DNA from 4 places in the Streptomyces sp. NPDC058773 genome. Region 3 is predicted to be linked to each of the others. Evidence: riboswitches for the same ligand, from Rfam matches in the RefSeq annotation. Region 3 holds a riboswitch; each other region holds the start of a gene.
The links. A riboswitch is a leader RNA that binds a small molecule or an ion and turns the genes downstream of it on or off. The one in region 3 is predicted to bind cyclic di-AMP.
Positions count from the first base shown of each region.

Region 1: another riboswitch for cyclic di-AMP. It lies ahead of ACFW5B_RS23640 (C40 family peptidase); the one in region 3 lies ahead of ACFW5B_RS21900 (M23 family metallopeptidase).
Region 2: another riboswitch for cyclic di-AMP. It lies ahead of ACFW5B_RS20235 (NlpC/P60 family protein); the one in region 3 lies ahead of ACFW5B_RS21900 (M23 family metallopeptidase).
Region 4: another riboswitch for cyclic di-AMP. It lies ahead of ACFW5B_RS04530 (transglycosylase family protein); the one in region 3 lies ahead of ACFW5B_RS21900 (M23 family metallopeptidase).

Region 1 is NZ_JBHYPE010000029.1:31,783-38,749, forward strand. It holds gene ACFW5B_RS23620 (8-amino-7-oxononanoate synthase) at 74-1,276, shown strand; gene ACFW5B_RS23625 (ATP-binding protein) at 1,611-2,039, shown strand; gene ACFW5B_RS23630 (LysR family transcriptional regulator) at 2,064-2,981, opposite strand; gene ACFW5B_RS23635 (LysE family translocator) at 3,053-3,712, shown strand; gene ACFW5B_RS23640 (C40 family peptidase) at 3,966-4,439, opposite strand; cyclic di-AMP (ydaO/yuaA leader) riboswitch at 4,444-4,641, opposite strand; gene ACFW5B_RS23645 (hypothetical protein) at 4,919-5,227, opposite strand; gene ACFW5B_RS23650 (ATP-dependent Clp protease proteolytic subunit) at 5,234-5,869, opposite strand; gene ACFW5B_RS23655 (hypothetical protein) at 6,072-6,308, shown strand; gene ACFW5B_RS23660 (hypothetical protein) at 6,366-6,761, shown strand; gene ACFW5B_RS23665 (GTP-binding protein) at 6,846-6,967, opposite strand, start outside.
Region 2 is NZ_JBHYPE010000022.1:59,317-66,283, reverse strand. It holds gene ACFW5B_RS20255 (LuxR C-terminal-related transcriptional regulator) at 60-773, shown strand; gene ACFW5B_RS20250 (alpha/beta hydrolase) at 966-2,090, shown strand; gene ACFW5B_RS20245 (NlpC/P60 family protein) at 2,115-3,254, opposite strand; gene ACFW5B_RS20240 (hypothetical protein) at 3,594-3,947, shown strand; gene ACFW5B_RS20235 (NlpC/P60 family protein) at 4,066-5,211, opposite strand; cyclic di-AMP (ydaO/yuaA leader) riboswitch at 5,219-5,402, opposite strand; gene pcrA (DNA helicase PcrA) at 5,692-6,967, shown strand, end outside.
Region 3 is NZ_JBHYPE010000025.1:79,669-86,635, forward strand. It holds gene ACFW5B_RS21890 (PP2C family protein-serine/threonine phosphatase) at 1-956, shown strand, start outside; gene ACFW5B_RS21895 (DUF2332 family protein) at 995-2,125, opposite strand; cyclic di-AMP (ydaO/yuaA leader) riboswitch at 2,409-2,563, shown strand; gene ACFW5B_RS21900 (M23 family metallopeptidase) at 2,575-3,696, shown strand; gene ACFW5B_RS21905 (aldo/keto reductase) at 3,833-4,813, shown strand; gene ACFW5B_RS21910 (hypothetical protein) at 4,917-5,219, opposite strand; gene ACFW5B_RS21915 (hypothetical protein) at 5,320-6,153, opposite strand; gene ACFW5B_RS21920 (hypothetical protein) at 6,365-6,967, shown strand, end outside.
Region 4 is NZ_JBHYPE010000003.1:256,609-263,575, reverse strand. It holds gene ACFW5B_RS04550 (exopolyphosphatase) at 1-456, opposite strand, end outside; gene ACFW5B_RS04545 (DUF501 domain-containing protein) at 453-1,013, opposite strand; gene ACFW5B_RS04540 (septum formation initiator family protein) at 1,146-1,598, opposite strand; gene eno (phosphopyruvate hydratase) at 1,756-3,078, opposite strand; gene ACFW5B_RS04530 (transglycosylase family protein) at 3,392-4,045, opposite strand; cyclic di-AMP (ydaO/yuaA leader) riboswitch at 4,053-4,264, opposite strand; gene ACFW5B_RS04525 (transglycosylase family protein) at 4,475-5,497, opposite strand; gene ACFW5B_RS04520 (cytochrome P450) at 5,820-6,967, opposite strand, start outside.

The sequences.
Region 1 (6,967 bases), on a different contig from region 3:
ACCGTGGCCGTGCGGAACGACCGCTAACGTCTATCGACAGCCCACAATCGAGGCCGAAGGACGAAGGACGCCGATGCCGCAGGACTCCGCCCCGTCGCTGCTCCACGACACCCCGCCGGCGACCCCCGGCGAGCCCACCGCCGCGGCCTTCGACTGGATCGACACGGCCCGCGCCGAACGCCATCGTGCCGGTCTGGTCCGCACGCTGCGCCCCCGCCCCGCCGATTCCCCGCTGCTGGATTTGGCCAGTAACGACTATCTGGGGCTCGCCCGGCACCCCGAGGTCACCCGTGGCGCGGCCGCCGCCGCACACCGCTGGGGCGCCGGCGCGACCGGCTCCCGGCTCGTCACCGGCAGCACCGAGCTGCACGCCGAACTGGAGACGGAACTCGCCGCGTTCTGCGGCTTCGAGGCCGCTTTGGTGCTGTCGTCCGGTTATGCCGCGAACCTCGCCGCCGTCACCGCGCTGACCGCCCCCGGCACCCTGGTCGTCTCCGACGCCGGCAACCACGCCTCCCTCATCGACGGCTGCCGGCTCTCCCGGGCCCGTACCGAAGTGGCCCCGCACGCCGACCCGGAGGCCGTGCGCGCCGCGCTGACCGGCCACGACGGCCGGGCGATCGCCGTGACCGACACGGTCTTCTCGGTCGACGGCGACGCCGCGCCGCTTCCCGCCCTCGCCGAGGCCTGCCGGGCGGCGGGCGCCGCACTGCTCGTCGACGACGCCCACGGCCTGGGGGTCCTGGGCGACGGGGGCCGCGGTGCGCCGTGGGCCGCCGGTCTCGCCGGGGACGGCGACGTGGTGACCACCGTGACGCTCTCCAAGTCGCTCGGCTCCCAGGGCGGTGCGGTGCTCGGCCCGGCCCGGGTCATCGAGCATCTGGTCAACACCGCCCGGTCGTTCATCTTCGACACCGGCCTCGCCCCGGCGGCGGCGGGTGGTGCACTGACCGCGCTGCGGCTGCTGCGCCGCGAACCGCAGCGCGCCGCCCGCGCCGGACAGGTCGCCCGGGAACTGCACGACCGGCTCACCGCGGCGGGACTGGCCGCGGTCCGGCCGGACGCCGCGGTGGTCTCGGTCCGCGCCCCCTCACCGGAGGCGGCGGTCCGCTGGGCCGCCGACTGCCGTGCGGCCGGACTCGCGGTCGGCTGCTTCCGCCCGCCGTCCGTGCCCGACGGGATCTCCCGGCTGCGGCTGACGGCCCGGGCGGACCTGACGGACGCCCAGCTCGACACGGCGGTCGGCACGATCGTGGCCACGGCGCCGGCGGCCTGACGCGTACGACGTTCCGGCCGGCACGTACGACATCCCGGCTGACGGGTATGCCCCGGCCGGCGCTCGCGTGCCTGGGCGTCGGCCGCCGTCGGACCGGTCCCGCGCATCCGGAATCCGGTGACGCAGCTCCCACATCCGGTCGCGCACAGCGGGGTTCACCGCAACGAGCGATAGAACCCCGTATATGTGGGTGGATCGGGTACCCCATCGACGGCAGGGGTGGCAGTCTGGCGGCCAGCATCAGGCCGAGGCCGCACCGGTGTCCGGAGCGGCATCCAGGCTCGCCGGTCAACGGGCCGGAGCCGGGCCTCGGCGGGAAAGGGACGGCGCCTCGATGGCAGACCACCAGGAATCCGCACTGACTCTGCCGAGCGTCCCCGCCTCGGTCCGCACCGCCCGCGGCCATGTCCTCGCCGTGCTCACCGAATGGGGTCTGCCCGCCGGTTCCGAACTCGCCGATGCCGTCCGTCTGATCATCTCCGAACTCGCCACCAACGCGGTCGTGCACACCTTCGGCCGGTCTCCGGACTTCACCGTCGAACTGCGTCTGGAGCGCGACGAACTGCTGCGGGTCGGCATCACCGACAGCCATCCCCGCCGCCCGCGCCGGCTGCCCGCCGCGGTCCAGCAGGACAACGGCCGCGGCCTGGTCATCATCCGCTCCCTCGCCGCGGAGGCCGGCGGCCGCTTCTCGGTCGTCCCCACCGACTCCGGCGGAAAGACCGTCTGGATCACCCTGCCGTGGCCGACCGCCGTCCGCTGAGGGCATCGGCGCACCGGCGGCGGGCTACGGCGTGGGGGAGTGGCGGGTGAAGGCCCCGCGCAGCAGGGCCCGCAGGGTGTCCGCGGCAGGGTTTCCGCCGCCGGGGCGGTAGGCCACCGCGATCCGGCGGCGCAGTTCCGGCGGGTCCAGTCGGCGGATGCCCAGCGGGGTCAACGAGCCCTCCGCCATCATCTCCGGTACCACCGCCACCCCGAGCCCCGCGCTCACCAGCGCACACACCACCGCATAGCTCGGCGACTCACAGCGCACCGCCACACTCGCCCCGGCGGCCGCCAGCGCCGCCTCCACCGCGCGCCGGTTGGGGTTGGCCGGCGCCATGCTGACCAGCGGCTGACCGGCCAGCTCGGCGAGCGGCAGCCGTCCGGCGCCCGCCGACAGGACATGGCCCGGCGCGGTGACCAGCACCAGCTCCTCGGTCAGCAGCGGTTCCAGACTCACCCCGTCCGGCGGCGGCATCGCCTCGCCCGGCACATACTCGTGTGTGAGCGCCAGGTCGACCTCGCCCAGCGCCACCGCCGCGGTGGCCTGCGGAGGTACGTACTCCGTGACGCTCAGCTCCACATCGGGGTGCGCCCGCCGGAACGCGCTGAGCGCGGGCGGCAGCAGATGCGTCCCGGCGGTCATGAACGTGCCGACCCGCAGCCGGCCGCCGGACAGCCCCGTCAGCCGGGACAGCTCGTGCCGCGCCTGATCCAGCTCGTCCAGCACCCGCCGGGCCCGGACGAGGAGCAGCTCACCGGCCGCCGTCAGCCGTGCCCCGCGGTGGTGGCGCACCAGCAGCGCCGTCCCGGCCTCCCGCTCCAGTTTGGCGAGCTGCTGGGAGAGCGCGGGGGCGGTGTAGCCCAGCCGGTCGGCGGCCCTGGAGATCGATCCGGCCTCCGCCACCGCCACCAGAGCGGCCAGCCGCGTGGGGTCGTACATAAGAACCTCTTTAGGCGGCCCAAGAACATTGCCACTACCTATTAAAGGCCCTGACCAGCGAAGCTGCTCCCATGGACGGACAGCTGATCGCCTTCACCGGAGTCGCCGCGGGCATGGTCACCATGCCGGGCGCGGACTTCGCAGTCGTGGTGCGCAACGCGCTCGACTCGCGCCGGGCGGGGGTGGCGACGGCCGTCGGAGTCGCCGGCGGACTGCTGGTGCACACCGCACTGGCGGTGGGCGGGCTCGCGGCGGTCCTGGTCGCCGTGCCCGCGCTCTTCGGGGCCGTCCAACTCCTGGGCGGGCTCTATCTGCTGTACCTCGGCGTCGGCGCGCTGCTCGCGGTCGTCCGGCGCGGGAAGGCGGGCGAGGACGACGCGTCGGGCCCGGCCGCCCCGCCGGCCGACCACCCGCCCGCGCTCCTGAGCACCGCCCAGAGCCTGCGCCAGGGCTTCCTGACCAATGCCCTCAACCCCAAGGCTCCGGTCCTCTTCCTCAGCCTGCTCCCGCAGTTCGTCCCGGCCGGCGAGCCCGCACTGCCCCGGACGCTGCTGCTCGCCACGATGGTCGTCGCCATCGCCCTGGTGTGGTTCCCCGCCGTCGCCCTGCTGGTCGACCGGCTCGGGAACTGGCTGCGCCGCCCCCAGGTCACCCGCACCCTGGAGGGCGTCACCGGAGCACTGCTCACCGCGCTGGGCGGCATCCTGCTCATCGAGCTCGTGCTCGCCTGAACGACGGGCCCGGGACGGCCGCTCAACCGCGGCCGCCGTGCGGCACCATCAGAACCTCGGCGCCCACCGGCACGAACAAGGAACAGCACTCCGGCATCCCGCGGTGACGGCGCGGGCAGCACCGTCACCGATCCGTCCGCGGGCGGGAAGCTTCCGCGCGCCGCGGCCGCCGGCAGCTTGCTCAGTGGCGAACTCACCCGGTCAACTCAACCGGGCCCACTGACAATTGATCACACGTAGGACGAACTACCGATCAGCCCACCCGGCCGTACGAGACCGACCGGCTCCAGATCCGCTCCAGCCGCACCACGCTTCCGGCCTTGGGCGCGTGCCACATCTGGCCGCGGCCCGCGTAGATGCCGACGTGGTAAATGCCGCCTGCGGAACGGAAGAAGACCAGGTCGCCGCGGCGGCGCAGGGTGGCCGGGATGTGCCGGGTGCGGCCGTACTGCGCGGCGGCGGTGCGCGGGAGATCCCGTCCGGCGCGCTTGAACGAGTACAGCGTCAGCCCCGAACAGTCGAAGGCGTGCGGCCCTTGGGCTCCGTACCGGTAGGGAGCACCGCTCTTGGAGGCCGCGATCTGGAGTGCGTAGGTGGAAACGGACGCGGCGTCGGCGCTCCCGGCCGTTCCCTGGGCCGCGGTTGTCCCGCCCAAGGTGACCAGCGTCAGAGCGGTGACGGTGCCGGCACGCGCCAGCAGATTCGGCGTCTGCATGCGCACAGTCATGCGCAAACCCTTCGTCAGCCGCCTGCGAAGGAAGACCTGTCGGGTTCGGGCAGGCGAAGATGCCCGGCCGTGCGTACGGCTTCACCCCAAGGAGTCTCGGCCCTGAGGCCGGGACCCCGTCCTGCTCGGGTCCTCCGCTCCCGCCGGTCCACAACGTCGACCTGACATCCGGTACGGCGGCGGGATTAGGCGCCCGTCCGGACCGCCCCGTCGCTGTGGCGGGGTCTTGCCGTCGAAGGGATCGTCACGCACCCGCCACCTGAATTCCGAGCTGAAAATGCCGTATGTGAGATGGGTCACATTTCGCCTGAATGGTTAGATTTGTTCCCTCAAGTGCCGTGGCGCGGGGTGTCGCACCCCTGGGACCAGGGGCGAAACATCAAAGGTCCCAGGAATTGTGTTCGCCCCGCGCAATTCGTCGCCTCCTCACATCGGGCCCGGACGCTACGCCGTATGCGCAGCCCGGTACGCGTGTCGGGTCAGTTGTCCGCGGGTGGCGGCACGGTCACGAGGCCGGCCCGGCGCTCACCGTCCAGTACCCGCAGCGCCCGCGCCAAGGTCTCCCCGTGCAGCTCGCTCTCGCCGCGGTTGTGCATCACCGTCAACGCGTCACGCAGCGCGGCGGCCTTGGTGACCAGTGCCTGGGCGGCGCGCAGTCCGGTGTACGTGCCGCTGTTGCGGGCCGGGTTGATCCTGCCCAGCAGGTCGAGTACCTCCAGGTAACGGTCGATCAGCTCGCCCTCGGCACGCGTCAGGGCGGGCAGCGGCGGCAGTTCCGGCGGAAGCATCCGGACTCACCGCGCGCCGAGTTGGGCAACGGGTTGCTTGCGCTGCCGGGTGAGTCCGTCGATCAGGCCGTACTCCTGGGCGGCGGGGGCGTCGAAGATCTTGTCGCGTTCGATGTCGGCGGCGATCCGCTCCCGCGGCTGGCCGGTGTGCTCGGCCAGCATCCGCTCCAGCATGTCGCGGGTGCGCAGCAGTTCCTCCGCCTCGATCTGCAGATCGGTCGCCTGTCCCTGGACGGGCTCGGGGAGCGACGGCTGGTGGATCAGGATCCGGGCGCCGGGCAGGGCCAGCCGCTTGCCGGGGGTGCCGGCGGCCAGCAGGACCGCGGCGGCGGAGGCGGCCTGGCCCAGGCAGATGGTCTGCACGTCGCACGACACGAAGCGCATCGTGTCGTAGATGGCGGTCATCGCTGTGAACGAGCCGCCGGGGGAGTTGATGTAGAGCGCGATGTCCTGCTCGGGCGCGGCGTGTTCGAGGTGGATGAACTGCGCCATCACGTCGTTGGCGGAGGCGTCGTCGACCGGGGTGCCCAGGAAGATGATGCGCTCGCTCAGCAGCTTGGAGTACGGGTCCATGGTGCGCGTCCCCTGGGACGTGCGCTCGGTGAACTCCGGAAGGACATAACGGGCCGTCGGTGGCAGCATGCCTGCTCCTCTCTTCCGTAAAAAATGTACAGGACGTACGTCCAGTGAGAATAGGACCCGATTCTGGTGATCAAGTCAAATGCACAGGTCAGAGGGGTTTTCTGCTCCTGGCTGAGGGGTGCCTATCTCACATCGCGGTCACCGACGTCCACATTGACGGGGACGTTGAGGGCAGGAATGTGCCACTCCGGATGATGATGGGGTGAGGGGTGTTCGTGGTGCCCGCCTTCCCCCTCATCGCCCGCGAACGGATCACCGTCACCGCCCTCGTTCCCTCCCGGCACTGCTGTGGCTGGAGGCCACGGAATGGGCCGCCGGCGACCTCGACAGCCTCCAGCTCCTCCAGGTGGGCGGCTCCCGGCTCCAGCCCGAGACCGCCCGGCGCATCACCCCGGCCCTCGGCTGCCGGCTCCAGCAGGTCTTCGGCATGGCCAACTGAGGACGGCTGCTACCGCAGCGGCGATCTCGTGGTCGGCTGCCCGGCGGACACCTCGTCGTGGCCGGGCGCCTCAAGGACGTCATCAACCGGGCCGGCGAGAAAGTCCCCGTCGAGGAAGTCGAAAACCACCTGCTCGCCCACCCCGCCCTCCACGACGTGGCCGTCATCGGGCTCCCCGACGCGCAGCTGGGGGAGCGCAGCTGTGCCTGTGTCATCGCCCTCGGCACCCCACCGCCGCGTGCCGACCTGACCGCCTATCTCACCGAACGCGGGCTCGCGGCTTACAAACTCCCCGACGACGTCGTGGTGTTGCCGGCCTTCCCACGCACCGCCCTCGGCAAGGTCGACAAATCGTCCAGGGCATGCCGGTCGTGCGCACCTTCGCCTGGTCTCCGCCACCGCAGGGTGCAGTGCAGCAGCTCGGACGCACCGGTGCCCCCGTGCTCCGCATGAGCACAGGGGCACCGGTGTGCGCACCTTGTGAGTTGCCGGGTTGGGCGGTGCCGTGGCTGCGACCACCGCCCAACCCGGAGCCTGTCATGCCTGCGGCACCAGCTCCGGGTGCTCGTGCTCGCAGGCGTCGTCGATTCCGTACGTGTCCCAGACGGGGAACGGGTCGTCGGAGAGCTGTTCCCCGTCGGCCAGAAGGCAGTCGGCCA
Region 2 (6,967 bases), on a different contig from region 3:
CAGCGCGCGCCGGGGCGGGGGATGATGACGGGGCAGACACCGAGGGACGGGCGGAAGAGATGAGCAGCGACGGCGCACAGCAGGGCGGGACCGACGGCGGGACGGCCGGGGGCCGCACCGCACGGGTCGTGCTGGTCGACGATCACCGGATGTTCCGTACGGGCGTCCAGGCCGAGATCGGCGAGACCGCGCGCACCGGCGTCGAGGTGGTCGGCGAGGCCGCCGACGTCGACCAGGCGGTCACGGTCATCACGGCCACCCGCCCCGAGGTCGTCCTCCTGGACGTCCACCTCCCCGGGGGCGGCGGCGTCGAGGTGCTGCGCCGCTGCGCGGCGATGGCGGCCGACACCGAGCGCCCCGTCCGCTTCCTGGCGCTTTCGGTCTCCGACGCGGCCGAGGATGTCATCGGCGTCATCCGGGGCGGCGCCCGCGGCTACGTCACCAAGACGATCACGGGTACGGACCTGGTCAACGCGATCTTCCGGGTCGCCGACGGCGACGCGGTGTTCTCCCCGCGGCTGGCGGGCTTCGTCCTGGACGCCTTCGCCTCGACGGACGCCCCGCCGGTCGACGAGGACCTCGACCGCCTCACCCAGCGTGAGCGGGAGGTGCTCCGTCTGATCGCCCGCGGCTATGCCTACAAGGAGGTCGCCAAGCAGCTGTTCATCTCCGTGAAGACCGTCGAATCCCATGTCTCCGCGGTGCTGCGCAAGCTCCAGCTCTCCAACCGCCATGAGCTGACCCGCTGGGCCGCGGCCCGGCGGCTGGTCTGACCTGCGGGGCCGCGATCCGGGCCGGGTGACGCACCACCGGCGGACGAGGGCGTAAACAAGCACCAAAGAGGGGCAACCAGGACCCCGCGGATCACCATCTAAGGGCGCGGAGAGGCTCACTGCCGAAGGCGGGGGCGGAACCACCAACCACCCCACGTCCTTCGCTCAGTTTGTCCTGGAAACGAGATCCCGATGAGCCTGACGGGCACGCCCTTCTTCCTCACCTCGATCGCGCTGCTGGTCGTCGCCCTGGTGCTGCCGTTCGCCCTCTGGGGCCGAATAGCCGGGCCGGCCCCGGTGCGCGGCCTCGCCCGGTTGCTGATGCTGCTGTTCGCGCAGGTCACGGCCATCACCGTGGTCTTCGTCCTGGTCAACAACGCCAACAGCCTCTACGACAACTGGGACGACCTGCTCGGCACCGGCAGCCACGTCGAGGCGGCCCGTGACCTCGGCCCCGACGGCATGGGCGGCCGGCAGATCAGGCACGAGCCCAAGCAGCTCCAGCAGTTCCGTCCGGCCGACGACCCCAAGGTCGGCGCCGGCGTCCGGATGACCGACCTCCAGGGCCGGATCTCGGGTGTGCGGGGCGAGGTGTACGTCTGGCTCCCGCCGCAGTACGACGACCCCGCCTACCGCGACCGGAAGTTCCCGGTGGTCGAGCTGCTGCCCGGCTACCCCGGCTCGGCGAAGTCCTGGCTGGGCTCACTGAACGCGGCCCGGCAGCTCATGCCGCTGATGCGGAGCGGTGCGGTCAAGCCGGCCATCCTGGTGGCGCCCCGGACCAACCTCCTCCCCGGTGTGGACACCGGCTGTGTCAACCTCCCCGGGAAGGTCAACGCCGACAGCTGGCTGACCGTCGACGTCCGCAAGATGGTCCTCGACAACTTCCGGGCCGGCGACAAGCCGGACTCCTGGGCCCTGGCCGGGTATTCGGCCGGCGCGCACTGCGCCGCCAAGCTGGCGCTGGCCCACCCCGACCGCTACCGCGCCGCGGTCGCCATGTCCGGCTACAACGACCCGGCGCTCGAACGCGACTCGCTGGCCGGCAAGGACCCCAAGCTGCGCACCGAGACCAACCCGCTGCACATCCTGAAGTCGGCCAACGCGGCCGGCAAGCCGCCGCGCACCGCGCTGTATGTGTCGGGCGCATCGGGCGACGGCTACCAAGCCGGCCTCGCCCTGCGGCAGTTCGCGCTGCCTCCCACGACGGTGACCGTACGGCAGATCCCGTCGAACGCGGGCGGCCACACCACGGCGGTCTGGGCGCAGCAGGTCCCGGAGGTCTTCCGCTGGCTGGGGACCCAGCTCAGGGCCTGAGCGCACGGCAGCAGCCGCGGCCCCCTACACCGGCCGGGTCGCCGCCGCGAACGGCATCTGGTCGACCGGCGCGATCCGTACCGGCGCCCCCGGATGCGGTGCGTGGATCATCTGGCCGTCCCCGACGTAGAGCCCCACATGGCTGATGCCGGAGTAGAAGAACACCAGGTCACCGGGGGCTAGTTGGGCCCTGCTGATCCGTGGGCCGGAGCTGATCTGGGTGTACGTCGTACGGGGCAGCGCGACCCCGGCGGCCTTCCAGGCGGCCTGGGTCAGCCCCGAGCAGTCGTAGGCGGAGGGGCCCGTCGCGCCCCAGACATACGGCTTGCCGAGGGCGCTGTAGGCGAAGGAGACGGCGCGGGCGGCACGGGGGCTGGGGGCCTGCGCCGCAGCCTGCGCCGCGGCCCGCGCGGCGCCGGGAAGGCCGGCCGGCGGGGCGCCCGCGCGGTCCGGCCCGCGATCCGTACGGCCCCGCTCCGCCGCGCTCCGTGCGCCGTCCCGGGACGCCATCCGCTGCCGCTGCTCCGCGGTCAGCCGGGACAGCAACTGCTCGGCGGCGTCCAGCTTGTGCACGACGGTGACCCGGTGCTTCTTCAGCCGGGCCTCGGTCTTCGCCAGCCGCTCCACGGTCTCCTCGGCCCGCTCCCGGATCTGCCGGACGCTGCCGAGCCGGCGGGCGTACCCGGCCACCGCGGTCGCCTGATGGCTGCCCGCGCGCTCCAGCACCGTGGCGCCGTCCAGATAGCGCTGCGGGTCCGCGGACAGCAGCAGCCGTACGGTCGGGTCGATACCGCCGGAGCGGTACTGGCTGCCGGCCAGGGTGCCCAGTTCGCCGCGGGAGGCGTTCAGTTCGCGGGTCCTGCGGGCGGCCTCGTCCTGCAGCCTGCTCAGCTCCTGTCGTGCGGTGTCGGCGGATTCCTTCGCGCCGTTGTAGCTCTGCGTGGCCACCTCTGCCTCCTGGTACAGCGCGTCGACCCGGTCCTTGACCTGGGCGGGGGTGGGCCGGGGTGCGGCCTGGGCGGTGCCGTCGAGACCGGCGGCGGTGGCGGTGGCGGCACCGGCCAGGGCCAGGGTGGCGGCCGTACGGGCGGTGCGCGCGCGGCGCGAGCCACCGCCGGTGAGCGAGGCGAGCGGATGCTGCCGGGGCTTGCGGTGCGAGGCCACGGTGGCCGTTCCTTTCCTTCCTTGCACGCCGTTCGGGCCCGGCGGCGGTCCGTCACGGGGGCAACGGACCGCCGCCGTACCTCTCGGCGGGACGGCCGACGGAACGCCGGTGGGAGACCGGCGAGGCGGGGAGTCGGCCGCCTGGAGGAGGACGCTAAGCCCGGGTGTCTCGGTAATGGGTCGGCTTGCCCGGCATTGTTCGCTTTCGACCGCGACAGGTGCGCGGGTGACCGCGGCATCGTGACCGTACGGCCCGGGAGTGGTCTGGCCTGACCGAAGCGGCGATAGTGGGCGCCCTGCCCGAAGCGTCGTGCTATACGGGGACTACGATCCAGCACTATGGACGTAGTAACCAATATCTTCGTCGGCCTGCACATCATCGGCATCGCCTCCCTGCTGGGCGGCTTTCTGACCCAGATGAAGGCGATGAGCGCGGGCACCGCCCGCTTCGTGCCGGCCATGCTGCACGGCGCGCTGACGATGCTGGTCACCGGCATCGTGCTGGTCGGCCTCAACCAGGCCCAGGACCACCCGCTCAACAACATCAAGCTCGGCATCAAGATGGCCGTACTGGTGGTGATCCTGGCGCTGGTCTACGTCAAGCGGGACGAGGAGACCGTCGACAAGGCGGTCTTCGGCGCGGTCGGCGGTCTGACCGTCGCCAACATCTTCATCGCGGTGCTCTGGACCTGACGAGCGCCTCCATACAGCACACCGCGCGGTCCACCCCTCCGGATTCGGAGGCGGCGGCCGCGCGGTGGCGTGTGGGGGGTGACCGTGGGGGGTGGTCTGGTGGGGGAGCGGGTGGGCGTCAGCCCGGACGGACGCTCCCGTAGATCGGCATGTAGTAGATCGACTCCTCCCGGACGTTGGCGCCCGGCTTCGGAGCGTGCACCATCTTCCCGTCGCCTATGTACATGCCGACGTGGCTGATGTCGTCATAGAAGAACACCAGGTCGCCGGGCTGCAGATCCTTGGTGGCCACCCGCTGGCCGACCTTGATCTGGTCCCAGGTCGTACGCGGCAGATCGACGCCCGCCGCCTTCCACGCGGCCTGGGTCAGCCCCGAGCAGTCGTAGGAGGCGGGCCCGGTCGCGCCCCAGACGTACGGCTTGCCGATCTGGGCGCGGGCGAAGGCGAGCGCCTTCTCGCCCTTGGTGGAGGCCGAATCGCCGGTCGAGCCGCCGGTGGACCCGCCCGTGGACCCGCCGGTCGAGCCGCTGCCGTCCTGCTGCCGCTGGCGCTCCCGCTCCTGCTGCTTGCGCGCCTCCTCGGCGGCCCGGCGCTTGGCCGCCGCCTCCTTCTGGCGCTCCAGCTCCGCCAGCCGCGCCTTCTCCTGGGCGGTCAGCCGGGACAGCAGCTGCCGGGCCTCGGCCAGCTTGCCCTGGACGGAGGCCTTGGACTCCTTGAGGGAGGCCTGCGACTGCTGCAGCTTCTCCAGGCTGCGGGTCGCCTCGGCACGCTGCCGGGTGGCCGCCGCCTGCTGCTCCTGGTAGTCCGTGACGGCCTGCTTCTGCCGCCCGGTCAGCCGCTCCATGAGGTTGTTGCGGTCGACGAACTGCTGCGGGTCCTTGGCGAGCATCAGCTGTGCCGTCGGGTTGACGCCGCCGGTGCGGTACTGCGCCGAGGCGAAGGTGCCCAGCCGGCGCCGGGACTCGTTCATCTTCTCGGCGCGCTCGGCGGAGGCGTTCAGCAGGTCGTCCACGGTGCCGCGCTGTTCGGCGGCGCGCTCCTTGGCGGCGTTGTACTTCTGGGTGGCCACCTCGGCCTGGTGGTAGAGGTTGTCGACCTTCTCCTTGACCTCTTCGATGGTCGGCTTGGGTGCCCTGGGGGCCGCGTCGGCCGACTGCGAGAGCAGGGTGACCGAAGCGAGAGCGGCGCTGGTGAGCCCGGCCGCGGTACGACGGCCTGTCGGCGAGGCGAGAACGCTGGTGCGCGGCTTGCGATGCGACGCCAAGACCGGCAACTCCTTCCGTGGACCGCCTACCGGGTTAGCTGTCGGGTTCGGGCGGTGTCACTGACGGAAGGCTTGCCCTACGGTCCGGACGTCCACTGGCGACGGCCGTACGGATCGATTCACCCCGGTGGTGCTGATGGGTCCCCGGCTCCGGGTGCCTGGGGCAGGGCCGGACTCGGCGTCGGCGGCCCGTGCGAACCTGTCGTCCGCGGGGAGGCGGGCTGCCTGAGCGAGGACGTTAGCCAACTCGTGTGGCTTCTGTGAAGGCTGATGTTCGATATGCCCGAAACCTTTTCGTGACCTGAACGCGATGCGGGGCTGGTTGTGGCAGATGTCGGATTCGGGTAGACGAGGCGCCGCCCTTTCGGGCTGTGGTTGCGGCCGTCCCGCCCCTGCCGCTCCGGTGCCCGCCCCACAGGCGGCCCGCATTCGGCGACTCCGCGGCGGACTGTCAGTGCGGCGGCCTAGACTCGGTGGGCGATGAGCAGCCTCTTTGACGACAGCTTCCTGGCGGACCTCGGCCACAAGGGCGAGGAGGAACACCCCCCGCCTCCCGAGGACGAACACGGCCCGGCCCCGGAGGAGATCCCCGCCGACCTCTTCGGCGGGCGTTTCGACGCGCCCGCGCCCAGGGAGCCGTACTACCGCGATGGCGCCGCCCGCCCGGCCGTCGACGCCGCGGCGCTGCTGGAGGGGCTCAACGACCAGCAGAAAGCCGCCGTGGTGCACACCGGCGGCCCGCTGCTGATCGTCGCCGGCGCCGGCTCCGGCAAGACCCGGGTGCTCACCCACCGCATCGCGCATCTGCTCGCCGAGCGCCATGTCCACCCCGGCCAGATCCTCGCGATCACGTTCACCAACAAGGCCGCCGGTGAGATGAAGGAGCGCGTGGAGGACCTGGTCGGCCCGCGGGCCAACGCCATGTGGGTCTCCACCTTCCACAGCGCCTGCGTCCGCATCCTGCGCCGCGAGTCCAAGAAGCTGGGCTTCACGTCCTCGTTCTCGATCTACGACGCCGCCGACTCCAAGCGCCTGATGGCCCTGGTCTGCCGCGACCTCGACCTGGACCCCAAGCGCTACCCGCCCAAGTCCTTCAGCGCGAAGATCTCCAACCTCAAGAACGAGCTCATCGACGAGGAGACCTTCGCGGGCACGGCGGCCGATGGCTTTGAGAAGACGCTGGCCGAGGCGTACGCGATGTACCAGGCGCGGCTGCGCGAGGCCAACGCGCTGGACTTCGACGACATCATCATGACGACGGTCAATCTGCTCCAGGCCTTCCCGGACGTCGCCGAGCACTACCGCCGCCGCTTCCGCCATGTCCTCGTCGACGAGTACCAGGACACCAACCACGCCCAGTACACCCTCGTACGCGAACTGGTGGGCCCCGCCGAGACCGCCGCCGAGCTCTGCGTCGTCGGTGACGCCGACCAGTCGATCTACGCCTTCCGCGGCGCCACGATCCGTAACATCCTCCAGTTCGAGGAGGACTACCCGGACGCGACCACGATCCTGCTGGAGCAGAACTACCGCTCGTCGCAGACGATCCTGTCCGCCGCCAACGCCGTCATCGAGCGCAACGAGAACCGCCGCCCCAAGAACCTCTGGACGGACGCCGGCGCCGGCCCCAAGATCACCGGCTATGTCGCCGACACCGAGCACGACGAGGCCCAGTTCGTCGCCGACGAGATCGACCGGCTGACCGACACCGGCGACGCCAAGGCCGGCGATGTCGCGGTCTTCTACCGCACCAACG
Region 3 (6,967 bases):
CGCTGCGCGGCACCGCTCTCACGGCCCTGGCCGCCCTGCTCGGTGAGATCTGGGGCGTCACCTACCGGGGAGCCGCACAGGGCCACGGCGCGGCGGTGGCGGAGGTCGCGACGGTCCTTGTCATCGCCCTGCCGGCGCTTGCCGTGAACCGGGGCGTCCGGACGGCCGGTGCCCGCCCGGTCCCCTTACGGGATGTCCCGGAGGCGGTCCGGCGCGCGGTCCTGCCCACACCGCCGGAGCGGCTCGCCGGGCTCGCCCTCGCCGCCCGCTATGTGGGCGCACGGGCGGCTGTCCGGCCCGGCGGTGAGCTCTGTGCGGTGCAGGACACCCCGCACGGCGTACGGCTGATCGTCGGCGACGTACGGGGCGCGGGGCCCGCCGCGGTGGCGACCGCGGTGATCGTCCTCGGTGCCTTTCGGGAGGCGGCGGAGCAGGAGCGCACCCTGGGGGCGGTGGCGGGCCGGCTGGAGCGGGCGCTGCAACGGGAGGGCGGGCGGCGCGCGGACGTGGGGCAGGGCGAGGGGACGGAGCAGGCCGAGGGGTTCACCACTGCCGTGCTGGCCGAGATCTCCGCCAATGGGCAGTCCGCGCTGCGGGTGCTCAACCGCGGGCACCCGCCCCCACTGCTGCTCACCCCGGACGGCGGGCTGCGCGAGCTGGCGCCCGCGACCCCGGCGCCGCCCCTCGGACTGGGGGAGCCGGCCACCCGGCCGGACGAGACGTTCTTCCCGGCCGGGGCCCTGCTGCTGTTCTTCACCGACGGGGTGACCGCGGCCCGGGACCTGCTCGGCCGCAGCTACCAGCCGTCGAACAGTCTGCGCGGCCGCCGCTTCCCCGGCCCGGACGCCCTCCTGGACAGCCTCGTCGAGGACGTCACCCGCCACACGAACGGAACGCGGGGCGGGCCGGCCGACGACATGGCGCTGCTGGCGGTGCAGCGGCCGATGGGGGCGTGAGGGGCCGTGGCCCGGAAGGGGCTTGGCGGGCCGCCGGCTTATAGGGGCATGTCCCCCGCCCCGTCCAGAACCTGCAGGCTCGGCCCGTGCGCGCCGGTGAGCGCGACCGGGCGGCCGTCGAGTGCGAGGGTCAGCAGCAGGGGGTCGTCCGGGCGGTGTGCGGGATGCGCGGGCGCGGTGCGCGACGGCAGTACGGAGTGGTGCTCGTCGGCGATCCAGTGGCCGCCACCGGGCCGCCCGTCGAGCACGGACCGTACGAGACGGGCGAACTCCTCGCGGCGGGCGGGCGGGAGAGAGGGCAGCACCGCGCGGTGGAAGATGACCAGCGTCGCCTCGGGCGGTGCCTCGGCGGCGAGCGCGGGCAGCTCGTCGAGCAGATCACCGCGCACCATCCGCGGCCGGGGCGCCGCCCGTACCGCGTCGACCGCCGCGGCCAGCCGCGCCGCCCGCTCCTCTTCGCCCGGCCAGGCGAGCGCCTGCAGCCAGCGCAGATCGTCCGGTTCGGCGACCGGGTCGAGCGGGTCGGGGCCGATGCCGGCCCGCCAGACGATCCGCGGCAGCTGTACGGGCAGCTCGCCGGCGGCTGCGCCCGTACGGCAGGTGATCAGCAGCGGGCTCTCCGGGGCGCCCAGCTCGGCCCGGAGGGCGCCCGTGCGGTGGCCCGCCCCGTCCGGGCCTCCGGCCTCGTAGCGGTAGCGATAGCGGTCGGGGTACAGACACAGCCCCGCGGACGTCCCGGCTTCCAGCAGCGCCAGTGGCTGCGGCAGACGGGCGAGCAGTGGCAGCAGCGCGGCGCAGCCGGCCGGTTCGTCGGTCCGGACGGCGCGCTGCATGATCACCGCGCGGACCTCGTCCCAGTGCCGGATCGTCCACTCGCGCCAGCGTCCGTACGCGAAGGCGCCGCGCGGGCCCGGATCGGCGTGCGGGCCGTCGAGATAGCGGACGGCGGCGAGCAGGAGTTCCGGCTGCTGCTTGGTGCCGGCGGGCAGCGAGCCGGAGAGCAGATCGCAGAACTCGGCGTCCTGGCTGATCCGCGCGGTCAGCTCCTCGTGCGCCTCCGACCGGCCCCGCGCCTCCCGCCAGGAGAACTCCCGGTACCGCTCCGCCACTCCCCACGCAAGTCCGGCAGCACGTCCGGCGTGCCCGGTGTTCCCGACGTTGACGACCATGATCCGACGTTACGCTCTCACTTTCCGTAATCGGGAGGCGCCCCTCCGCATAACGACTGGTGCACAATCCCCGGGAGATCGTTTAGCGGCCGGTGGTCAACTCGCCCGGTTTACGGCCACGGTGGCCGAAAGGCCCATGCCGCGGGTTGTGCTGCGCGGACAAGGTTTCGTGGGAACGCTTGGAATTCAGTCGCCATCTCTATTACTGTCCGATAACGCAGCGCGGTCGTCCCAGCCGTCGCAAGAGGCGGCACCGCGCGCCGACGCCGAATCCCGCACGCGCTTTTCACGCACCCCCAAGCACTTCGAACGGCACCAAGGGAACCGGGGAACCACTTCCTTGGGGTGAATCGGACGCCCTCCGCCAGTGGGCGTCCGTAGGAGACCTTCCTGCTCCGAACCCGTCAGCTAACCCGGTAGGCGAGAAGGAAGGAAAGGAGTGCGCCCCCGTGGCGTCCAACAGGCCTGCCCCCGAGTCCCCGTCCCCCTACGAGCTCGACGACCGAGGTGCCTTCGCGGGTCCCGGTGGTGGTGACGACGACGGACCGTGGGAGGAGTGGAATCCCACCGAGGAGTCCACCCGTTCCGCCCGTGGCAAGCACCGCGTGGCCAAGCAGCGCTCGGGCGGACTCGCCCGCAGCGGCACCGTCCTCGGCGTCGGTGTGATCGCGGCCGTCGGGGCGAGCGGAATGGCCACCGCCGAGAGCCGTCCGCCGGTGCCGATCTCGATGCCCGATGTCGGCGGGATGGCCGACGACCTCTCCGAGAAGCTGCCGGACGCCAAGTCGCTGCCCGGTATCGGTGATCTCATATCCGATGACGACGCCGGTTCCGCCGATACCGCCTCGGCCCTCGCCGACGGCGCGGCGCCTGCGGTCTCCGGGCCGCTCTCGCAGACGACGGGTGCGGACACGGGCAACGGCACGGGCGCCGGCGAGGCGCTGCGCAGCCGCATCCTCCAGCAGGCCGACGCGCAGCAGGGCGCCGCCGAGCAGGAGGCCCGCGACGCCGCCGAAGAGGCCGCCGTCCACCAGGCCTCAACGGAGGCCGCCACCCAGCAGAAGTCGGCCGAGAAGGCCGCAGCAGCCAAGAGGGCGGCCGAGTTGGAGGCCAAGCGCAAGGCCGAGGAAGAGGCTCGCAGGAAGGCCGAGGCCGAACGCCTCGCCAAACTGGCGAGGAGCTTCATCACCCCCGTCGCCTCCTACACGCTCACCGCCAGCTTCGGCCAGGCCGGTGACCGCTGGGCCGCGGACCACACGGGACAGGACTTCGCGGCGCCGACCGGCACCCCCGTCAAGGCGGTGCACTCCGGCACCATCACCCAGGCCGGCTGGGCCGGGTCGTACGGCTACCGCATCGTCCTCACCCTCGACGACGGCACGGAACTCTGGTTCTGCCACCTCTCCTCGATGGTGAAGACCTCCGGCAAGGTCAACACCGGCGACGTCATCGGCCGCGTCGGCGCCACCGGCAACGTCACCGGCCCCCACCTCCACCTGGAGGTACGCCCGGACGCCGGCGACCCGATCGACCCGATGCCCTGGCTGCGTGAACACGGGCTCAATGTCTGACCGGGGCCCGAAGCGTCTGACCGGGGGCCCGGGGCCCGAAATGCTCTTCACCGTCAACCCGTAAGGGACTGACGGACGTTGCCGTCGGGGATGAGAGGAAGGAATAACTCCTCCTCCCCCGACGTTGCAACGACGCATGACCGCGACGCACAGCACCCCAGGCACCGCCCGAAGCACCGGTAGCACCCGTAGGCCCCTCGGCTCGCTCTCCGTCTCCCCCCTGTCCCTCGGGGGCAATGTCTTCGGCTGGACGGCCGACGAGGCGGAGTCCTTCGCCGTGCTCGACGCGTACGTGGCGGGCGGCGGCAACTTCATCGACACCGCCGACGCCTACTCGTACTGGGTCGCCGGCAACGAGGGCGGCGAATCCGAGACCGTCATCGGCAACTGGCTGGCCTCCCGCGGCAACCGCTCCGACGTCGTCATCGCCACCAAGGTCGGCGCCCTCCCCGGCCACAAAGGCCTGTCCCCCGCCACCATCAAGTCCGCGGTCGACGCCTCCCTCACCCGTCTGCGCACCGACTACATCGACCTCTACTACACCCACTACGACGACGAGTCGCTCGAGGTCGCGGAGTTCCTCACCGCCCTCGACGACCTCGTCCGGGCCGGCAAGGTCCGTGAGATCGCCGCCTCCAACATCTCGGCGCAGCGCCTGGAGGAGGCCCTGGCCTGCTCCGCCCGCGAGGGCCTGGCCCGCTATGTCGCTCTTCAGCCGCACTACAACCTGGTCTCCCGCGACACCTACGAGGGCGAACTCGCCGAGGTGGCCGCCCGCCACGGCCTGGCCGCGGTGCCGTACTACGCCCTCGCCTCCGGCTTCCTCACCGGCAAATACCGCCCCGGCACCCACGTCGACAGCGCCCGCTCCGGGCGCGCCGCCGGCTACGCGGACACCGACCGAGGACGCCGCGTCCTCCAGGCCCTCGACACCGTCGCCGCCGCCCACGCCGCCGAGCCGGCCACCATCGCCCTCGCCTGGCTCGCCGCCCAGCCGACCGTCGCGGCCCCCATCGCCAGCGCCCGCACGATCGCCCAGCTGCCGGCCCTGATGGCGGTGGCCGAGGTGACCCTGACGGAGAAGGAACTCACGCTGCTGGCGGAGGCTTCGGCCTGACCCGTAAACGTACGGGGAGGAAGCGAGCGCCTACGGGGAGGAAGCGAGGCTCCACGGCCGGCCTGCTTCCTCCTCCCTCCCCTTTTCCGTCCTCTTCTCCGTCCTACTTCCGACGATCCACCACGGCCCACGACGCGGCGGCCATCCCACCCGCCACCGCGCACACCGAAGGCCACGCCCCGATCTTCTTCGCCAACGGATGCGACCCGGCAAACGCGGCCACGTACATCCCACCCAGCGCAGCCGCCGTCGCATTCCCCGCCTTCTGCTGCCACCCCCGCGCCGCCACGGCCCCGGCAGCGGCGAGCGCGACCCCGCCGAGGGGGCGCTTCTTGGTCCAGCGGGCTACGGCGTAGCCGCCTAGTAGGCCGGTGGCGGCAATCGCAGCTGTGGGAATCCGGGCCATCGGTACAACCTCCGCATCAGGGCAACTCCGTCGACTCTAGCCAGCGGACTGTGCGCGGGTCGCTGGCGGTCTGAGACGGGCCGGCCGGCTTCTGCCGCAGCTACTTGACCGCCGCGCGGAGCAGTACTTCAGCGTCAGACGAGAGCCCGTACTTCAGCAGGCCGCAGGCGAGGCCGATGACGTCGGTGGCGGACTGATCTCGTGCGTACCCCTTGAGGAGGGTCTCCGCCTCGTCATGGACTTCCCGGCCGCGCAGGAAGACAACCAAGGCTGCTACCTCCGCTGGCGGTAACGCCGCGGCAGCATTGCTGAGTGTCGCGGCCGCTTCATGGTGATTCTGTTGGCTGGCAAGCGCGGATACACGCATGGTGATGTTGTCGGCGGCGCGGATGTCGTTCACTTCATCCTGCCGGTCCGCGCGGTGGTAGGGGACCGGCAGGGTAATGCGCGGCCTGCGGCGTGAGGCCGGACGGGCTTGGTCGCCGGCTCCTGAAACAGCTCTGCGGCCCCTGTCCAGGCATTCGGCGAGGGTGCGCTCAAGATGCCATCTCCGGCTCGTAGCTGTCAGGCGTTCCGCCTCGCTGCGGCCGAGTTCCCTGATGAGGCTGTTGCATCCGGAGCAGTCGGTTGGATTGTTTGCTGACCTTTGCAGAGCCAGCAGCTCGTCGAGCTGGGGAGGAGTGCGCCCACCGGACTGTCCGGGCTGTATCGCCGCATGTAACCAGCATATGAACCATCCGGGCGCTATCAGCTTGCCGCTGAAGTAGCGGGAGATGGTCGTCTTGCTTAAGCGTTCGCTGTTGCAATCCCTGGCGGCCTGGGTGGCGATCGCGGTGTAGGTCTCCAGGCCTGGCGGCAGCATCGGGCGCATTGCCCGGAGCGCTTCAGCGAGCTTCTTGTTGCCAGCAGGCAGCCCCGGGTCGATCGCAGCCACACGACGCCCCTGTCGTGCCATGCGTCCCCGCCTTCGTCGTAGTGCCAGTGGGGGCAAGACTAAATTCCATTGTTGCGTTTGTCCGGGAAACTCTGCCGTCTGCTCGCAATCGCGGGCCGTGGCCGCTGATATGGAAGCCACGCACCGGCCGCCGTAGTTCTTCCGCAGCGGTCGAGTGGGGCTTTGTTGCCAGCAGAAGGGTGGGACCAATATGAACGTGCCGTCCTGGCAGGACACGTCGTATGGAAGCAAGATCCGTGTGGCGCGGTGGCTCGTAGAAGTGGTCGGTGAGGGGCAGCTGTTCACGAAGGCGGCTATGCGCGAGGCGTTTCCCGGCGTCGCACAGATCGACCGCCGCATGCGCGATCTCCGTGAGGCAGGCTGGGTGATTGACACGAACCGCGAGGACCCGAGTCTCCACAGCAACGAACATCGCTTCGTGGCGGAGGGCGAGCCGGTGTGGTTGCCGGGCAAGGGGAAGGCGAAGCCGCAGGCCCGCCTGAACGCTACTCAGCGCAGTGATGCGATGAGGGCCGACAGCTATCTGTGCCGCAGCTGTGGAGTGGGGGCTGGCGAGACCTTCGGCGATGGCCACGGAACCGCTCAGCTGGACATCGCGCGCCGTCAGGTAATGCTCGTTAATGGTTCTGCAGAGCAGCAGTTGGTCACTGAATGCAACCGGTGCCGGGTGGGGAACCGGGGCAGCGAAGCTGACGTGGCTGCCTTGATGCGGAGCGTGGAGAGCCTCGGCCCTGTTGAGCGGAAGGTGCTCGCTCAGTGGATCGATGCGGACCAGCGCACGTACAGCCTGCTT
Region 4 (6,967 bases), on a different contig from region 3:
CGAGCCGAGCACGAACTCGGTGGAGCCGCCGCCGATGTCCACCACCAGGAACGGCCGCTCGTGCCCGTCGTGGCCGGTGAGCTCCTTGGTGGCGCCGTTGAAGGAGAACTCGGCCTCCTGGTCACCGGTGATCACCTCGGGCTCGACGCCCAGGATGTCCACGACGCCGCGGACGAAGTCGTCGCGGTTCTCCGCATCGCGGGAGGCGGAGGTCGCCACGAAGCGGACCCGTTCGGCACCCAGGCCCTTGATCACCGCGGCGTACTCCCGGCAGGCCGCGAAGGTGCGCTCCAGCGCCTCGGGCGCCAGCCGCCCGGTGCGGTCCACGTCCTGGCCGAGCCGGACGATCTGCATCCGGCGGTCGAGGTCCTTCAGCTCGCCGGTCGCCGGGTCGGCGTCCGCGACCAGCAGCCGGATGGAGTTCGTACCGCAGTCGATGGCGGCGACCCGCTTCACGTGGCGTCTCCTTCGTGGGCGTCCCGGTCTCCGGCGGTGTCCTGGCACGGGGTCACGCAGGGGCCCTTCCGCCACCACTCCGGCAGCATCGCGAGGGCCTCGTCACCGAGCGGGTTGACGCCCGGTCCGGCCGCCAGCGAGTGGCCGACCAGGACGTGCAGGCACTTGACCCGGTCGGGCATACCGCCCGCGCTCGGGAAGCCCTGGAGCACCTCGATGGCGTCCCGCCGCCGGATGTAGTCCTCGTGTGCCGCGCGGTAGGCGGCGGCCAGCTCGGGGTCGGTCGCCAGCCGTTCGGACATCTCCTTCATCACGCCGTTGGCCTCCAGCGTGCCGATCGCGGAGGCCGCGCGCGGGCAGGTGAGGTAGTAGAGCGTGGGGAAGGGCGTACCGTCCTCCAGGCGCGGCGCCGTCTCGACGACATCCGGCTGGCCGCAGGGGCAGCGGTGCGCGATGGCGCGCAGCCCGCGGGGCGGGCGGCCGAGCTGCTCCTTGAAGGCGGCGATGTCCGCGGCGGTGGGCTCGGTGGGCTCGGTCTGGGGCGGGGGGGTGTCCATGTGCGCTTTCGGTGAGGTGAGTGGTGTGGCGGGGGGCGGCGGTGCGGGCGGTGCGGACCGTCCGCTGTCGACAGTACGGGGTGCCGGGCGGCGGTGGTACGGGCGCCGGCGGTCCGGCGGGCGCGGTCCGTCCTACCGCTTGTCGGCGGTGTCGACGGCGTCCCACAGATTCTCGTACCAGGGGCGCTGCGCCGCTCGCGCCCCCTTGGGCGCGGAGCCGGTGCCGGAGCCGTCCGGGACGATGTAGCCGGACTCGCCCGGCCGGACGTAGTGCAGATGCCGGCGGGCCTGCTGGCGTACGTACTCCGGGTCCTGCCAGCGGGCCTTCTGCTCGCGCAGCCGCTCCAGGGCGGCGCCGGCGTCCTGCGCCTTGCGGCGCTGCTCGGCGATGTCCGACCGCTGGGAGACGTACTGCCTTATGGGGTAGGCGAGGGCGACGACCAGGGAGCACATCACCAGGGCCAGCAGGGCGGCGCGGCCGGTGAGGCGGTTGCGGCGGGGCGGGCGGGCGCGGTAGACGCGGGCGGCGGCCTGCTCGCCGAGCGCCTTGAGTCGGGTCGCGGTCGAGAACCGGTCCGCGGGCACGTCGTCTCCCCTTCACTGACGGACGCCTGACTGCTTCAAGCAGGTACGTCCCCGGCAACGGTACGGGACCGTTGCCGGGGACGTACGGGGCGCGGGGCGATTGCCTCGCCCGTTCAGCCCCTGCTGCCCTGTCCGGCCTGGCAGCGGGCCGTCTTCGTCAGCTGCCGTGGCGGAAGCGCGGGAAGGCGGAGCGGCCGGCGTAGACCGCGGCGTCGTCGAGGATCTCCTCGATGCGCAGCAGCTGGTTGTACTTGGCGACGCGCTCGGAGCGGGCCGGGGCGCCGGTCTTGATCTGGCCGCAGTTGGTGGCGACGGCGAGGTCGGCGATGGTGACGTCCTCGGTCTCACCGGAGCGGTGCGACATCATGCACTTGAAGCCGTTGCGCTGGGCCAGCTCGACGGCGTCCAGGGTCTCGGTCAGCGAGCCGATCTGGTTGACCTTCACCAGCAGCGCGTTGGCGGAGCCCTCCTCGATGCCGCGGGCGAGGCGCTCGGGGTTGGTGACGAACAGGTCGTCGCCGACGAGCTGGACCTTGGCGCCGAGCTTGTCGGTGATGACCTTCCAGCCGGCCCAGTCGTCCTCGAACAGCGGGTCCTCGATGGAGACGAGCGGGTAGGCCGCGACCAGCTCCTCGTAGTACTCGGTCATCTCGGCGGCCGAGCGGTCCTTGCCCTCGAACTGGTACTTGCCGTCCTTGTAGAACTCGGAGGCGGCGACGTCCAGCGCGAGCGCGATGTCCTGGCCGGGGGCGTAACCGGCCTGCTTGATGGCCTCCAGGATGAGGTCGAGGGCCTCACGGTTGGAGCCCAGGTTCGGGGCGAAGCCGCCCTCGTCACCGAGACCGGTGGACAGGCCGCGCTCCTTCAGGACCTTCTTGAGGGTGTGGTAGACCTCGGTGCCCCAGCGCAGCGCCTCGGAGAAGGACTCCGCGCCGATCGGGGCGATCATGAACTCCTGGATGTCCACGTTGGAGTCGGCGTGCGAGCCGCCGTTCAGGATGTTCATCATCGGGACGGGCAGCACGTGCGCGTTCGGGCCGCCCAGGTAGCGGAACAGCGGCAGGTCGCTGGCCTCGGAAGCGGCGTGCGCGACGGCGAGGGAGACGCCGAGGATGGCGTTGGCGCCCAGCGAGCCCTTGTTGTCGGTGGCGTCCAGGTCGAACATGGCCTGGTCGATCAGCCGCTGCTCGGTCGCGTCGTAGCCGACGAGCTCCGGGCCGATCTGCTCGATGACGGCCAGGACGGCCTTCTCCACACCCTTGCCCAGGTAGCGGTTCGGGTCGCCGTCACGGAGCTCGATGGCCTCGAAGGCGCCGGTGGAGGCACCGGACGGCACGGCGGCACGGCCCGTGCTGCCGTCGTCGAGGCCGACCTCGACCTCGACCGTGGGATTACCTCGCGAGTCGAGAATTTCGCGGGCTACGACGACGTCGATCGACGGCACGTTGTCTCCTTCGTGGGTGTCTGGCGTTCTGCGCATGAGCCTAACGGCCCCGGGCTCGTCCGCCTGCCCTTGGCCCGCTCCGTGGGACGGAAGGCCCCGGAAAACTTACCGAAGTCCCAGTTCACGGGACCTTTCGGCACATTGTTCGCCGAACGGGAAAAGGCGCTGAACCGCAACCGGTTTGCGGCGGGTGTCCGGCCCGGGGGCGCGGGCGTGCGGGCGGGCGCGCGGCCGGGGAAGCGAGAAGCCCCGCCACGGCGCGCAGGGGAAGGGCGCGCCGTGGCGGGGCGGTCTCACGGTGAGGGAGGGGCCCGCCGCTCGGGCCCCGGAGCCCCGCTGGGCGGGTGGCTCAGACCGTGAGGTGCTGACCGGGGATGATCAGGTTCGGGTTGCCGCCGATGACCGACTTGTTGGCCTTGTAGACGGACTTCCAGTCGGTGCCGTGGGCCTTGGCTATCTTGGCGAGGGTGTCGCCCGCCTTGACGGTGTAGTTGCCGTGGCCGGTGGACTTGCGCTCGGTGGAGCGCGAGGCGCGGTCCTCGGACGGGGCCTTCTTGACCTCGGGCTTGGCCGACTCCTGCTTGGGCGCGGACTTGGTCTGCGCGGAGGTGTCGACGTCGGCGGCCGGGCCGCCGGCGGTCAGGTTGCCCGCCCCGGCGCAGGACCAGGCGCCCGGGCCCTGGATGGCGAGGAGCTTCTCGGCGGCGGCGATCTGCTGGGACTTGGTGGCCAGGTCGGCGCGCGGCGCGTACTGGGTGCCACCGGCGGCGGCCCAGCTGGAGTTGGAGAACTGCAGGCCACCGTAGTAGCCGTTACCGGTGTTGATCGACCAGTTGCCGCCGGACTCGCACTGGGCGACCTTGTCCCAGGTGGCGACGGTGGCGGCGGAGGCGGAGGTGGCACCCATCATCGGGACGGCCACGGCGGCACCGGCGACACCGGCCAGGGTGGCGACGCGGACGGCCTTGGAGGGACGACGGTGCTTGCCTTTGAAGATCAGCATGGTTCGTTCGTTTCCTCACCGACGCCTGCGAGGTGAGCTGTCGGGTTCGGACTGATGAGTCGCCCGGCCGTGTGCGCGGCGCGCACGTGGCTTCACCCCAAGCCGGTTGACCCGCTTTCACGGGCGGGGCCGGCACGTACCTTGGGTCCCCCGCTCCTGCCTTCGGCGCTTGCGCGTCAAGTGCCTCCGACCACCGGCAGGATTCGGCGTGTGATCGAAGGGCCCGCTTTGGCGAGCGGTCCTGACGTTAAGCAGTAATCCCCTTGGGGTTCAAACCCCACCTTCTGAACCGAGTTGCCCGATTTTGAAGGCGGTTTGGTCACGAAATCGCAGGTGGGGCCCGGTATGCCGGGGTTGGGCACACCGAGCCCCACAGAAGTCAACGAGACCCTTGTCTCACTTTCCCAAAAGAGGGCGAAGGAGGGCGAATTACCCTGCGTTCCGCCCGAGGTCGAGCTGCTGACCGGGCTGGATCAGGTCCGCGTCGGAGCCGATGACGCCCTCGTTGCGGTCGTAGAGCGCGTGCCAGCCGCCGGACAGCCGGTGCGCCGTGGCGATGGCTGACAGGCTGTCACCCGGGCGCACGGTGTAGTCCCCGCCGGCCGCCGGGCCCGTACGGTGCGCGTCGTCGCCGCGCGAGGCGTGCAGGCCCCCGGCCGACCGGCCGGCGCCGTCGTCCCCGGCGCGCTCGTCGCCCCCGTCTCCCGCCGGACCGCGGTGCTTGCCCTTGGCGGGCACGTCACGCGGGGTGCCGCTGCTGTCCGTACGGCTGCCGTCCCCGGACGGGTCGGCGGCGGGGTCGTCGGACGGGTCCTCCGACGGGTTCTCGGCGGACGGGTCCTCGGCGGACGGGTCATCGGACGGGCCGGTGGACCTCGACGGCTCGTCGTCCCGGTCGCCTGGCGCCGCCGGGCCGGACGATTCCCGCTCCTTGGACTGGTCGCGCTTCCCGGAGTCCGAGGCGTCGGGCGAGGGGGTGGCGTCGGGCCGGCCGCCCGGCTCGTCCTGCCTGCCGGACGAGCCCTCGTCGTCGTGGGAATCGGACGAGCCGGGGGTGTCCCAGGGATCGAGGGAGCCCCCGGCGTCCGACGGGTCGGGCGCCGGGGTGCTGGTGCTGCCCGGGTCGACCTCGGGCGCGCGGCCGTCGTCGGTCAGCCCGGCGTTGACCGCACAGCTGGGCCAGGTGTCCGGCCCGCGGTCGTCGAGGATCGACTCGGCGACCGCGATCTGCTGGGAGCGGCTGGCGAGGTCGGGGCGCGACGCATAGGACGTGCCGCCGTAGTTGTCCCACATCTCCTGGGTGAGCTGCAGGCCGCCGTAGTAGCCGTTGCCCGACGCCGCGCTCCACATGCCGCCGCTCTCGCACTGGGCGACCTTGTCCCAGGTCGCGGTGTCGGCGGCGTGTGCACCGGTCGCGCCGAGCAGGGGCAGGGCGAAGCCGGCGCCGGTCACTCCCGCCGTGACAAAGATGGCCGGTGCCTGACGGGGGCGACGATGTCGGCCGTTCCCGGAACGCATGCGGATGCCTTTCGCGCGGCGGTTGAGTTGTTGCGACGAGCTCGTCGAGAGCTGCTCGACGGGTCTCCGGCCGGCCGACGCACGCGAGCGGCGCCGTTACACCGGCCCCCCACATCACCGCTTCGGCCGATCGAGTGAAACCTGTCGATCGTCGGGTCGAAAGGTAGCCGGGGTCACGGGTAGTCACAAGTCGATGTAGCGCGGATCACGTAAAGGTCACGCACTTGACTCTGCGTCACATATGCTTCGTCGCTGGTCAGGGCCGCTCCGGAGAGAACTCCACAGGAAGCGAACGCAATCCGCGCATGATGAGCCCGCCGCGCCAGCGCAAATCATCAGGTTCCGCCGCAAGCCGGATGTCCGGGAGCCGGGTCAGCAGGGTCGCCAGCGCGGTCTGTCCTTCGAGCCGGGCGAGCGGCGCCCCCAGGCAGTAGTGGATGCCGTGTCCGTAGCCCAGGTGCTGGTTGTCACGCCGGGTCAGATCGAGCACGTCCGGCTCGGGGAAGCGGGCCGGGTCTCGGTCGGCGGCGGCCAGCACCACCAGGACCGGGTCCCCCGCGGCGATCCGCTGCCCGCCGAGCGTCAGCTCCTCGGTCGCGAACCGCCAGGTGGCCAGCTCCACGGGGCCGTCGTAGCGGAGCAGTTCCTCGATGCCGGTGGTCAGCAGCTCGGTGTCGCCCGCCTCGATCGACTTCTGGAGCAGCTCACGCTGGGCGGGGTGGCGCAGCAGCGCATAGGTGCCGTTGCCGATGAGGTTGACGGTGGTCTCGAAGCCCGCGAAGAGGAGGATGAAGGCCATCGCGGCGGCCTCGTTCTCGGTGAGGTGCTCACCGTGGTCGGAGGCCCTGATCAGGGCGGAGATCAGGTCCTCGTCCGGCTCGGGGGCCGGGCCCAGGGACTCGCGCTTGCGGTGGATCAGCTCGGCGAGATAGCCGCGCATCTTCTTCACGGAACGGGCGACACCGCCGCGCGGTCCGCCGCCGTGGCGGATCATCATGCCCGCCCAGTCCCGGAAGTCGTCCTGGTCCTCGCGCGGCACCCCCAGCAGATCGCAGATCGCGTAGATCGGCAGCGGGAAGGCGAACTCGTGGATGAGGTCGGCCTCGCCCTTCGCCGCGAACCGGTCGATGAGGTGGTCGGTCAGCTCCTGGACCCGTGGGGCGAAGGCGGCGACCCGGCGCGGGGTGAACGCCTTCGAGACCAGCCGGCGCAGCCGGGTGTGGTCCGGCGGGTCGATGTTGAGCAGATGCGTCATCAGGTTGGCGCTGCGCTCGCCCGGGATGCCGACCTTGCCCTTGCCGTGCGCGGCCTCGCTGTGGTGGACCGGGTTCTTGGACAGCCGGGCGTCGGCGAGCGCCTGCCGCGCCTCGGTGTACCGCGTCACGAGCCAGGCCTCGACACCGC